2 regions of the Actinomadura miaoliensis genome follow, and region 2 is predicted to be linked to the other one. Evidence: riboswitches for the same ligand, from Rfam matches in the RefSeq annotation. Region 2 holds a riboswitch; the other holds the start of a gene.
The links. Region 2 has a riboswitch for glycine ahead of gcvP (aminomethyl-transferring glycine dehydrogenase). Riboswitches for the same ligand answer to the same signal wherever they lie in the genome.
Positions count from the first base shown of each region.

Region 1: linked by a shared signal. The riboswitch ahead of gcvT (glycine cleavage system aminomethyltransferase GcvT) and the one ahead of gcvP (aminomethyl-transferring glycine dehydrogenase) in region 2 are both predicted to bind glycine.

Region 1 covers NZ_BAAAZG010000028.1:77,636-83,141, reverse strand. The annotation lists gene ABD811_RS21575 (L-serine ammonia-lyase) at 1-523, opposite strand, end outside; gene ABD811_RS21570 (serine hydroxymethyltransferase) at 571-1,827, opposite strand; gene gcvH (glycine cleavage system protein GcvH) at 1,831-2,220, opposite strand; gene gcvT (glycine cleavage system aminomethyltransferase GcvT) at 2,241-3,320, opposite strand; glycine riboswitch at 3,405-3,490, opposite strand; glycine riboswitch at 3,494-3,590, opposite strand; gene ABD811_RS21555 (gamma-glutamyl-gamma-aminobutyrate hydrolase family protein) at 3,588-4,352, opposite strand; gene ABD811_RS21550 (3-oxoacyl-ACP reductase) at 4,349-5,113, opposite strand; gene ABD811_RS21545 (aldehyde dehydrogenase family protein) at 5,126-5,506, opposite strand, start outside.
Region 2 covers NZ_BAAAZG010000008.1:40,799-46,304, forward strand. The annotation lists gene ABD811_RS09420 (tetratricopeptide repeat protein) at 1-133, opposite strand, end outside; gene gcvP (aminomethyl-transferring glycine dehydrogenase) at 259-3,138, opposite strand; glycine riboswitch at 3,209-3,316, opposite strand; glycine riboswitch at 3,317-3,413, opposite strand; gene ABD811_RS09430 (flippase-like domain-containing protein) at 3,686-5,506, shown strand, end outside.

The DNA.
Region 1 (5,506 bases), on a different contig from region 2:
ACGGGTAGGGCAGGACGGTGTCGTCGGGCTTGATGCGGTCGGCGCCGGCGGCCTCCTCGTCGACGACGAAGCCGCCGCCCACCGAGTAGTAGACGCGGGCGCGCAGCTCGCCGCCGGAGTCGTCGAACGCGGTGAAGAGCATCCCGTTGGGGTGGCCGGGCAGCGTCTGCTTGCGTTCGAAGACCAGGTGCTCGCCGACGACGAACGGGACGTCGTGGGAGCCGAACAACCGCAGCGCCTTGTTCGCCCGGATGGCGGCCAGGCGTTCGTCCACGGTGTCGACGTCGACGAGCTCGGGTTTGTCGCCTTCCAGGCCGAGGATCACGGCCTTGTCGCTGCCGTGGCCCTTGCCGGTCAGGCCGAGCGACCCGTACAGGACCGCCCGGACGGACGCGGTCTTCTCGAGCAGGCCGTCACGGGCCAGGCCGCGGGCGAAGCGGTGTGCGGCTGCCATCGGCCCGCCCGTGTGCGAGCTGGACGGTCCGATTCCGATCTTGAAAAGGTCGAAGACACTGATGGCCATCGCACGCTCCCTCCGTGACCGGGGGGTCGCCCCGGTCACGGGAGGCACTAGAGGGTCGGATACAGGGGGTGCTTGTCGGCGAGCGCCCGCACGCGGGCCGCCAGGGCCGCCTGGTCGCAGGACGGCTGCAGGGCCTCGGCGATCACGTCGGCGACCTCGGCGAAGTCCTCGGCGGTGAAGCCGCGGGTGGCCAGGGCGGGGGTGCCGATCCGCAGGCCCGAGGTGACCATCGGCGGACGCGGGTCGTTGGGCACGGCGTTGCGGTTGACGGTGATGCCGATGTCGTGCAGCCGGTCCTCGGCGTCCCGGCCGGTCAGCTCGGAGTCGACCAGGTCGACCAGGACCAGGTGGACGTCGGTGCCGCCGGTCAGCACCTTCACCCCGGCCTTGGCCGCGTCCTCGGCCAGCAGCCGCTCGGCCAGGATGCGGGCGCCCTCCAGGGTGCGGGCCTGCCGGTCGCGGAACTCCGCCGACGCGGCGATCTTCAGCGCGACCGCCTTGGCGGCGATCACGTGCTCCAGCGGGCCGCCCTGCATGCCCGGGAACACCGCCGAGTTGATCTTCTTGCCGTACTCCTCGCGGGCCAGGATCAGCCCGCCGCGCGGACCCCCGAGGGTCTTGTGCGTGGTGGTGGTGACGATGTCCGCGTACGGGACGGGCGAGGGGTGCAGCCCGGCCGCGACCAGGCCCGCGAAGTGCGCCATGTCCACCATGAGCAGGGCCCCGACGGAGTCGGCGATCTCGCGGAACGCGGCGAAGTCGAGCTGGCGCGGGTACGCCGACCAGCCCGCCACGATCATCTTGGGGCGGTGCTCGGCGGCCAGCCGGGCGACCTCCTCCATGTCGACGCGGCCGTCCTCGGGCCGCACGTGGTAGGCGACCACGTTGAGCATCTTGCCGGAGTAGTTCAGGCGCATGCCGTGGGTCAGGTGCCCGCCGTGCGCCAGGTCCAGGCCGAGGATGGTGTCGCCGGGCTGGAGCATGGCGAAGTAGACCGCCGTGTTGGCCTGCGCGCCCGAGTGCGGCTGGACGTTGGCGTGCTCGGCGCCGAACAGCTCCTTGGCCCGGTCGATCGCCAGCTGCTCGGTGACGTCGACGTGCTCGCAGCCGCCGTAGTAGCGCCGCCCCGGGTAGCCCTCGGCGTACTTGTTGGTCAGCACCGAGCCCTGCGCCTCCAGCACGGCGACGGGCGCGAAGTTCTCCGAGGCGATCATTTCCAGCGTGCCCTGCTGGCGGCGCAGCTCGGCGGCGACGGCCTCGGCCACCTGCGGGTCGACGGCCGCCAGGGACTCGTTGAGGGACACGGGTCAGCCCTCCTCGATCAGCTTGCCGTAGGCGGTGGCGTCCAGCAGGTCGCCCGGCTCCTCGCTGAGCCGCACCTTGAAGATCCAGCCCTCGCCGTACGGGTCGTCGTTGATGACCTTCGGCTCGTCGACCACCGTGGCGTTGATCGCGGTGATCTCGCCGCTGACCGGCGAGTAGATGTCGCTGACCGACTTGGTCGACTCCACCTCCCCGCAGGGCTCCCCGGCCTCGACGGTGTCGCCCTCGCCGGGCTGCAGCTCGATGAAGACGATCTCGCCCAGGGCGTCGGCGGCGTGCTGGGTGATGCCGACGGTGACGATGCCGTCCTCGTTGTCGAGGCCGGACACCCACTCGTGCTCCTCGCTGTAGCGGAGCTGTTCCGGAACGCTCACGTTCGTTTCTCCCAGGTGTTTCAGGATCGCTTGTAGAACGGCAGGGGGACGACGTCGACCGGCTCGTGCCGGCCGCGGACGTCCACGGCGAGCCCGCTCTCCGCGACGCCGCTGTCGACGTACGCCATGGCGATCGGCCTGCCCAGTGTGGGCGACGGAGCGCCGCTGGTCACGACGCCGCACGGCGTGCCGTCGGAGCCGACGACCGGGTACCCCTTGCGGGGGGCCCGGCGGCCGCGCGCGACCAGCCCCACGAGCCTACGGCCTGGCGGGGTCTGGGCCTGCGCCGCCAGGGCGGACCTGCCGACGAAGTCGGCCTTCTTGTCGAGCTTGACCACGCGGCCGAGCCCGGCCTCGTAGGGGGTGGTCTCGGTGGTCAGCTCGTTGCCGTACAGCGGCATGCCCGCCTCCAGGCGGAGGGTGTCGCGCGCCGACAGCCCGGCGGGCACCACGCCCTCGGCGGCGGCGAGCGCCCGCCACAGCGCCACGGCGTCGCCGGACGAGACGAACAGCTCGAAGCCGTCCTCGCCGGTGTAGCCCGTGCGGGCGATGAGCGCGTCCACCCCGGCGACCTCCCCCGCCATGACGGCGTAGTAACGCAGGTCGGCCAGCGGGGCCTCGGTGTATCCGGAAAGGATGTCCTGGGAGCGGGGGCCCTGCAGCGCGACCAGGCCGTAGGAGGCGGAGCGGTCGTCGACGGCGGCCTCGAAACCGGCGGCCCGCCCGGTCAGCTCCTCGCGGACGGTGTCGACGTTGGCGGCGTTGGCGACCACCATGAACGTCTCGGCCGCGAGCCGGTAGACGATCAGGTCGTCCAGCACGCCCCCGTCGTGCGCGCAGATCATCGTGTAGCGGGCCCTGCCGACCGCCATGGGGGACAGGTTCCCCACCAGCGCGTGGTCGAGCGCGGCGCCCGCCCCCGGCCCGGACACGAAGATCTCTCCCATGTGGGACAGGTCGAACAGCCCGGCCCCGGTGCGGACGGCGCGGTGCTCGGCGGTCTCGCTCTGGTAGCGCAGCGGCATCTGGTAGCCCGCGAAGTCGACGAGCGTGGCGCCGAGGTCGGCATGGACCTCGTAGAGCGGCGTCTTCCTGGACATGGGTGGGCTCCTTCATCGCGGGGGCGCGCGTCGGGACGCGCATCATCATCGTCCCATCGGCGCACCGGCGTCGTCGGTGCCTCCCCCTCTGTCATCGGCGCCTGAGAGCTTCACCCCTCGCGCGGGGTTTTCACCTTCGGCGGGGGACCGTGTCCCCGCTTTCCAGAGGGCGCCTGGCCTGCGCGGTCCTGGGGCCTGAGAGGTTCCGGGGAGGATTTGCTCCTTCGGCGGCCCCCGCCGGCTGCGAGGGCGCTCTCCCGCACGGGATCAGCGGCGCAGGGTCAGCGTATCAGCGGCCTCCCCTCCCGCGTAGATCCGCGCCGCGGCGACGAAGGACAGGAACAGCGCCGGGTCGTCGCCCACCTCGGGATGCCACTGCACGCCCAGCGCGAACGCGCGTCCGGGCAGCTCGGCGGCCTCGACGACGCCGTCGTCCGCCCAGGCCACGGCGCGCAGGCCGGTGCCGAGCCGGTCGATCGACTGGTGGTGGTAGTGCGCCACCGTCGGCGTCGTGTCGCCGCCGAGGGCCTCGGCCGTCCGCGACCCCGGCTCCACGCGGACGGGGAAGTGCCCGTAGACGCCGGGGGCGGGGGAGTGGTCGGTGCGGCCGCCGACGACGTCCGGCAGGTGCTGGACGAGCGTGCCGCCCAGCGCCACGTTCAGCACCTGCAGGCCCCGGCAGATGCCGAGGAACGGCAGGTCGCGGTCCAGCGCGGCGTGCACGAGCGCCAGCTCGGAGCCGTCGCGGAAGTCCCGGACGCCGGAGACCTCGGGGTGCGGCTCGGCGCCGTACAGCGCCGGGTCGATGTCGCCGCCGCCCGCGACGACCAGCCCGTCCAGCCGGTCCACCAGGGACGCCGGCGCCCCGACGGGCGGCAGCAGCACCGGCTGCCCGCCCGCCTCGGCCACCTGCCGGACGTAGGCGTAGGGCACCAGCGCCGACCGCATGTTCCACACGCCGAAGCTCGCGTCCTCGACGTATCCGGTGATGCCGATGACGGGGCGGCTCGTCTCGTTCGCGGTGCCGGTCATAGCGGGGTGACGTAGGCGCCGGAGATCCCGCCGTCCACCAGGAACTGGGACGCGGTGATGAACGAGGCGTCGTCGGAGGCCAGGAACGCCACCGCGGCGGCGATCTCGTCGGCCTCGGCGAACCGGCCCATCGGGATGTGCACCAGGCGCCGCGCCGCCTCCTCCGGGTTGGCCGCGTACAGCTCGCGCAGCAGCGGCGTGTCCACCGGTCCGGGGCACAGCGCGTTCACCCGGATCCCCTCGCGGGCGAACTGCACGCCCAGCTCGCGGGTCATGGCCAGCACGCCGCCCTTGGACGCGGTGTAGGAGATCTGCGAGGTGGCCGCGCCCATCACCGCCACGAACGACGCGGTGTTGACGATGGAGCCCCTGCCCTGCTCGCGCATGTACGGCAGCACGTGCTTGCAGCACAGGTACACGCTGGTCAGGTTGACCTCCTGCACGCGCCGCCAGGCGTCCAGCCCGGTGTCCAGGATGGACGCGTCGTCGGGCGGGGAGATCCCGGCGTTGTTGAACGCGACGTCGACGCGGCCGTAGGCCTCCTTGGCGGCCCGGAACAGGGCCTCGACCTCGTCCTCCCGCGCCACGTCCGTGCGGACGAACAGCCCGCCGACCTCCTCGGCGGCGGCCTTGCCCGCGGTCTCGTCGACGTCCGCGACGACGACCTTCGCGCCCTCGCGCGCGAACCGGCGCGCGGTGGCCAGCCCGATGCCGCCGCCGCCTCCGGTGACGACGGCGACCCGGTCCTGCAAGCGCTGCATCCTGAGCCACTCCTACTCGGTAGCGATGAAGACGTTCTTGACCTCGGTGAACGCGTCGAGGGCGTCCGGCCCGAGCTCGCGGCCCAGCCCGGACTGCTTGAACCCGCCGAACGGCGTCCAGAAGCGCACCGCCGAGTTGGAGTTGACCGACAGGTTCCCCGAGTCGACGGCGCGGGAGACGCGCACGGCGCGGCCCACGTCGCGGGTCCAGATCGAGCCGGACAGGCCGTACTCGGTGTCGTTGGCCAGCCGGACGGCCTCGTCCTCGTCGTCGAACGGCGCGACGACCACGACCGGGCCGAACACCTCCTCGGTCCAGGCGGGCAGGCGCGCCGGGTCGCCGGGGGCCAGCAGCACGGTCGGCGCGAACCAGAACCCCGGGCCGTCCGGGGC
Region 2 (5,506 bases):
TGTCGCCGAGCGCCAGGACCTGCTCGAACAGGTCGGCGGCGCGGTCGAGCTCGCCGTCCTCGGCGAGCCGCCGGGCCTCCTCGCACAGGTGCTCCGGGGTGTCACCGGGGGGCGGGGCCGAGGTGTCGCTCATAGGGTGCTCAGCCTATCGAGCCGCCGCCCGCCGGAGACGGGACGACACGAAAACCGACGGGCTTGATCATCGGTGTCCGTGCCGTCCCGCGGCGCGTGCCCCGCGCGGTTCTCGGGCGGTGCGGGTCAGTCCTCGAACGCCTCCGGCGGCGGGCAGGAGCACACCAGGTTGCGGTCGCCGTACGCCTGGTCGATGCGGCGCACCGGCGGCCAGTACTTGCCCTCGCGCAGCGACGGCACCGGGTAGGCGGCCTCCTCACGCGAGTAGGAGTGCTTCCAGTCCTCGGTGATCAGGCAGGCGGCGGTGTGCGGGGCGTTCTTGAGCGGGTTGTCGTCGCGGTCGTAGGCGCCGTCGGCGACCCGCTGGATCTCCCGGCGGATCTCGATCATCGCGTCGCAGAACCGGTCCAGCTCGGCCAGGTCCTCGCTCTCGGTGGGCTCGATCATCAGCGTGCCGGCCACCGGGAACGCCAGGGTCGGGGCGTGGAACCCGTAGTCGATCAGGCGCTTGGCCACGTCCTCGGCGGTGATCCCGGTCTCCTTGGTGATCTTGCGGAGGTCGGCGATGCACTCGTGCGCGACCAGCCCGTTGCGGCCGGTGTACAGGATCGGGTAGTGCGGGGCCAGCCGCCTGGCCAGGTAGTTGGCGGCGATGATGGCGCCCTCGGTGGCGGCGCGCAGCCCGTCGGGGCCCATCATCGCGATGTAGGCCCAGGAGATCGGCAGGATGCCCGCCGAGCCCCACGGCGCCGCCGAGATCGGCCCCACGCCGGTGCCGGCGGGGCCCGCCTCGGGACGCAGCGGGTGGTTGGGCAGGAACGGCACCAGGTGCTCGCGCACGCCGACCGGGCCGACGCCCGGCCCGCCGCCGCCGTGCGGGATGCAGAACGTCTTGTGCAGGTTCAGGTGCGACACGTCGGAGCCGAACTCGCCGGGACGGGCCAGCCCGACCAGCGCGTTGAGGTTGGCGCCGTCGACGTACACCTGGCCGCCCGCCTCGTGCACGGCCGCGCAGACGTCGGTGATGGTCTCCTCGAACACCCCGTGGGTGGACGGGTAGGTCACCATGATCGCGGCCAGCTCGGCGCGGTGCTTGGCGATCTTGGCGTGCAGGTCGTCGAGGTCGATGTTGCCGTGGTCGTCGCACTTGACGACGACCACCCGCATCCCGGCCATGACGGCGCTGGCGGCGTTGGTGCCGTGGGCCGACGACGGGATCAGGCACACGGTGCGGTGCTCCTCGCCGCGGGAGGCGTGGTAGCCGCGGATGGCCAGCAGCCCGGCCAGCTCGCCCTGGGACCCGGCGTTGGGCTGCACCGACACCTTGGCGTACCCGGTGATCTCGGCGAGCCGGTCCTCCAGCTCGGCGATCAGCTCCAGGTAGCCGGCGGCCTGGTCGACCGGCGCGAACGGGTGGATGTTCGCGAACTCCGGCCAGGTGATCGGCTCCATCTCGGTGGTCGCGTTCAGCTTCATCGTGCAGGAGCCGAGCGGGATCATCGACCGGTCCAGCGCGATGTCCTTGTCCTGCAGGCGGCGCAGGTAGCGCAGCATCGCCGTCTCGGAGCGGTGCGCGTGGAACACCGGGTGGGTCAGGTACGGGCTCTCGCGGCGCAGCTCGCCGGGGAACGCCTCGGCCGGGTCCTCGTCGTGCGCCGGGTCCACGCCGAAGGCGTCCAGGACGGCGGCGACGTGCTCGGGCAGCGTGGTCTCGTCGCAGGCGATCGCGACGTGGTCGGCGTCGGCGCGGCGCAGGTTGATCCCCCGGTCGCGGGCGGCGGTCACGACCTGGTCGGCGCGGCCGGGGACACGGGCCAGCACGGTGTCGAAGAACGCCTCGTGCACCACCTCGACGCCGCCGCGCCGCAGCCCGGCGGCGAGCTCGGCGGCGCGGCGGTGCACGCGCTGGGCGATCGCCGCCAGCCCCTCGGGCCCGTGGTACACCGCGTACATGCTGGCCATCACGGCCAGCAGCACCTGGGCGGTGCAGATGTTGCTGGTGGCCTTCTCGCGGCGGATGTGCTGCTCGCGGGTCTGCAGGGCCAGCCGGTAGGCGGTGGCGCCGTCGGCGTCCACCGACACCCCCACCAGGCGGCCGGGCAGCTGCCGCTGGAGCCCCTCGCGCACGGCCAGGTATCCGGCGTGCGGGCCGCCGAACCCGTACGGCACGCCGAACCGCTGCGCCGAGCCGACCGCGATGTCGGCGCCGGACTCGCCGGGCGGCCGCAGCAGCGTCAGGGCGAGCAGATCGGCGGCCACCACCACCTGGGCGCCGCGCTCGTGGGCCTGCTCGGTGATCGGCGCCAGGTCCCGCACGGCGCCCGACGCGCCCGGGTACTGCAGCAGGACGCCGAAGAAGTCGCCGTCGGGCAGCCCGCCGGACAGGTCGGCGGTGACCACCTCGATGCCCAGCGGGATCGCGCGGGTGCGGATCACCTCGATGGTCTGCGGCAGCGCGTCGGCGTCCACCAGGAAGGTGCCGGGCTCCTTGCGCTTGGACGCGCGGTGCGCCAGGGCCATGGCCTCGGCGGCGGCGGTGCCCTCGTCCAGCATGGAGGCGTTCGCGACCGGCAGCCCCGTCAGGTCGGCGACCACCGTCTGGAAGTTCAGCAGCGCCTCCAGCCGGCCCTGGGAGATCTCCGGCTGGTAGGGCGTGTAGGCGGTGTACCAGCCGGGGTTCTCCAGCACGTTCCGCATGATCACGCCGGGGGTGACCGTGCCGTGGTAGCCCAGGCCGATCATGGAGGTGAGCACGGTGTTGCGGCTCGCCAGCTCGCGCAGCCGGGCCAGCGCCGCGGTCTCGCTGAGGGCGGGCGGCAGGTCCAGCGGGCGGGCGGTGCGGATCGCGGCGGGCACCGCGTCGTCGACCAGGGCCTCGGCCCCGGAGTAGCCGATGGCCGCCAGCATCCGGGCGTGCTCGTCGGGGGACGGCCCGATGTGCCGGTCGGCGAACCGGGTCGGGGGATGCTGCGGCGACGCCACCGGGGCGAAGAACTGGGCGGTCATTGGGGATCCTCCTGGGCTGCTGCGGTCGCTCAGGGCGGCCGCCCGCCGCGCTGGCGCGGTCCGGCGACCTGTCTCCCCCTCTGTCTCGGCACCTGAGAGCTTCACCCGCGGAACGGGGTTTCCCCTTCGGTGAGACGCCCCCGCCCATCGGAAGGCGGCGCCTGCTTTCCAGAGGTGCCTCGCCCGAGCGGTCCTTTTGCCTGAGAGGTTCCGGGGAGGGTTTGCCCCTTCGGCGCCCCACGCTGGCGGCGTGGGGTCTCTCCCGCACAGGGTCGACGGCGTCCTATATGGGAACTCTATCCAACAGATCCGTGACGATCGTCCGCCGGGGGACGGCCGTGGCGACGCCGACTGCGCGGAATCCGCGCGCTCGCGGCGTCCCGCGCGGCCGCCCCGGCACGTCGCCAGTACGATAACCACAGCTCACGGACGGGATGATCGCCGCGGGCGCAGGGCGACAACTGTTCCCGGCCGGGGGCGGACGGGGGCGCGGCACGGTGCACGCGCCTCTCGACGCGACGCCGCCGGTTCTGGAACGCTCATCACGATGACAGGTCCGGACGGCGGTGCGGCGGTGACGCAGACCCAGGAGGAGACGGCGCCTCCCGGCGTGGCGGCGACGGTCGGCGTGCCGGTGGAGGAGCCGGCCCGGCCCGACCGGATCCGGCGGCCCTCGGACGCCATCCGGTTCGCCGCCTCGGTGGCCGGGCTGGTCGGGATCATGCTGCTGGTGTCGTTCGCCCAGCAGACCACCCACGGCCTGCAGACCGACATCGCCGAGGGCACCGCGCACGCCCCCCGCTTCCTGCTCACCCTGGCCACGCTGGTGTCCAGCTTCGGGGTGCTGGCGGTGCCGGTGGCCTTCGCGGTCGAGCGGCTGTTCCACAAGGACGGGGTGCGGGTCGCGATCGCGCTGCTCGCCGCGGTGATCGCGTTCGTGCTCACCATCCTGCTGGACGACCTGGTCGTCCCGGCCGCGCCCGGCGGGGTGCTGGACTCGCTGATCTGGGGCGGCACCGACACCGCGCCCGTGCACACCGACATCACGCCGGTCATCGCGTTCGTCACCGCCGTCGGCATGGCGGGCCGAAGCCGCTGGCAGGCCGTCACCTGGACGATGATCGGGCTGGCCGCGCTGACCGGCCTGACCGCCGCGACCGCGTCGGTGGCGGCGCTGGCCGCCACCTACTGCCTCGGCAGCGCCATCGGCCACGGCACCCTGTACGCGGTCGGCACCCCCAACCCGCGGCCGCCGGGCACGGCCGTGCTGGCCGCGCTGGAACGGCTGGGGCTGCGTCCCACCCGCGGGCGGCAGGTGCCCGGCGCCGCCGACGATCCGCGCCACTACACCGTGGCGACCGCGCACTCCCCCGGCGACGCTCCCGCCGACGCCACCGGGCGGCCCCTGCCGGGCGGCGACTGGCAGCTGCGGGTCACCGTCCTGGACCGCGACCAGCAGACCGCCGGGCTGCTGTACCGGGTGTGGCGGCTGGTGCGGCTGCGCGGCGGCTCCACCCGGCGGGCGCTGCGCTCGCTGCGCCGCTCGCTGGAGCAGGAGTCGCTCATGGCCTACGCCATGGAGTCGGCGGGGGTGCGCACGCCGCGGCTGGTCGCCACCTGCGAGGTCGGCACCGAGGCCGCGCTGCTGGCCTACGAGCACGTGCCCGGGCGGCCGCTGGACGCCGTGCGCGACGCCGAGATCACCGACGAGCTGCTCGAGGACGTGTGGCAGCAGCTGCGGCGGCTGCAGGCCGCCCGGCTGGCGCACCGCCGCCTGGAGGGCGACGCGATCCTCGTCGGCGACGACGGCCGCGTCCGCGTCGTCGACCCCCGCTCGGGCGAGATCGCCGCGGGCGACGTGGCGCTGCGGATCGACCTGGCACAGCTGCTCACCACGGTGGCGCTGCGGGTCGGGCCGGAACGCGCCGTCCGCTCCGCGGCGCGCGTCCTCGGCGACGGGCCGCTGGCCGGGGCGGTGCCGCTGCTGCAGCGGGTGGCGCTGTCGCGGTCCACCCGCGCGGCCGTCCGGCAGGACAGGGAGCTGCTGCCCCGCATCCGCGAGCAGATCCTGCGGCTCAAGCCGGAGACCGAGGCCGCACCGGTGCGGCTGGAGCGGTTCCGGCCGCGCACCATCCTGTCGATCATCGCGCTGACCGTCGCCGCCTACATCGTGGTGCCGCAGCTGTCGAGCGTGAACCTGCCCACCCTGATCTCGCAGGCCGAGTGGTGGTGGGCGGCGGTCGGGCTGGCCGCCTCGGCGGTCACCTACCTGGCGGCGGCGCTGATGCTGATGGGCTTCGTGCCCGAGCGGCTGCCGCTGGGCCGCACCGTGCTGGTGCAGCTCGCCGCGTCGTTCGTCAAGCTGGTC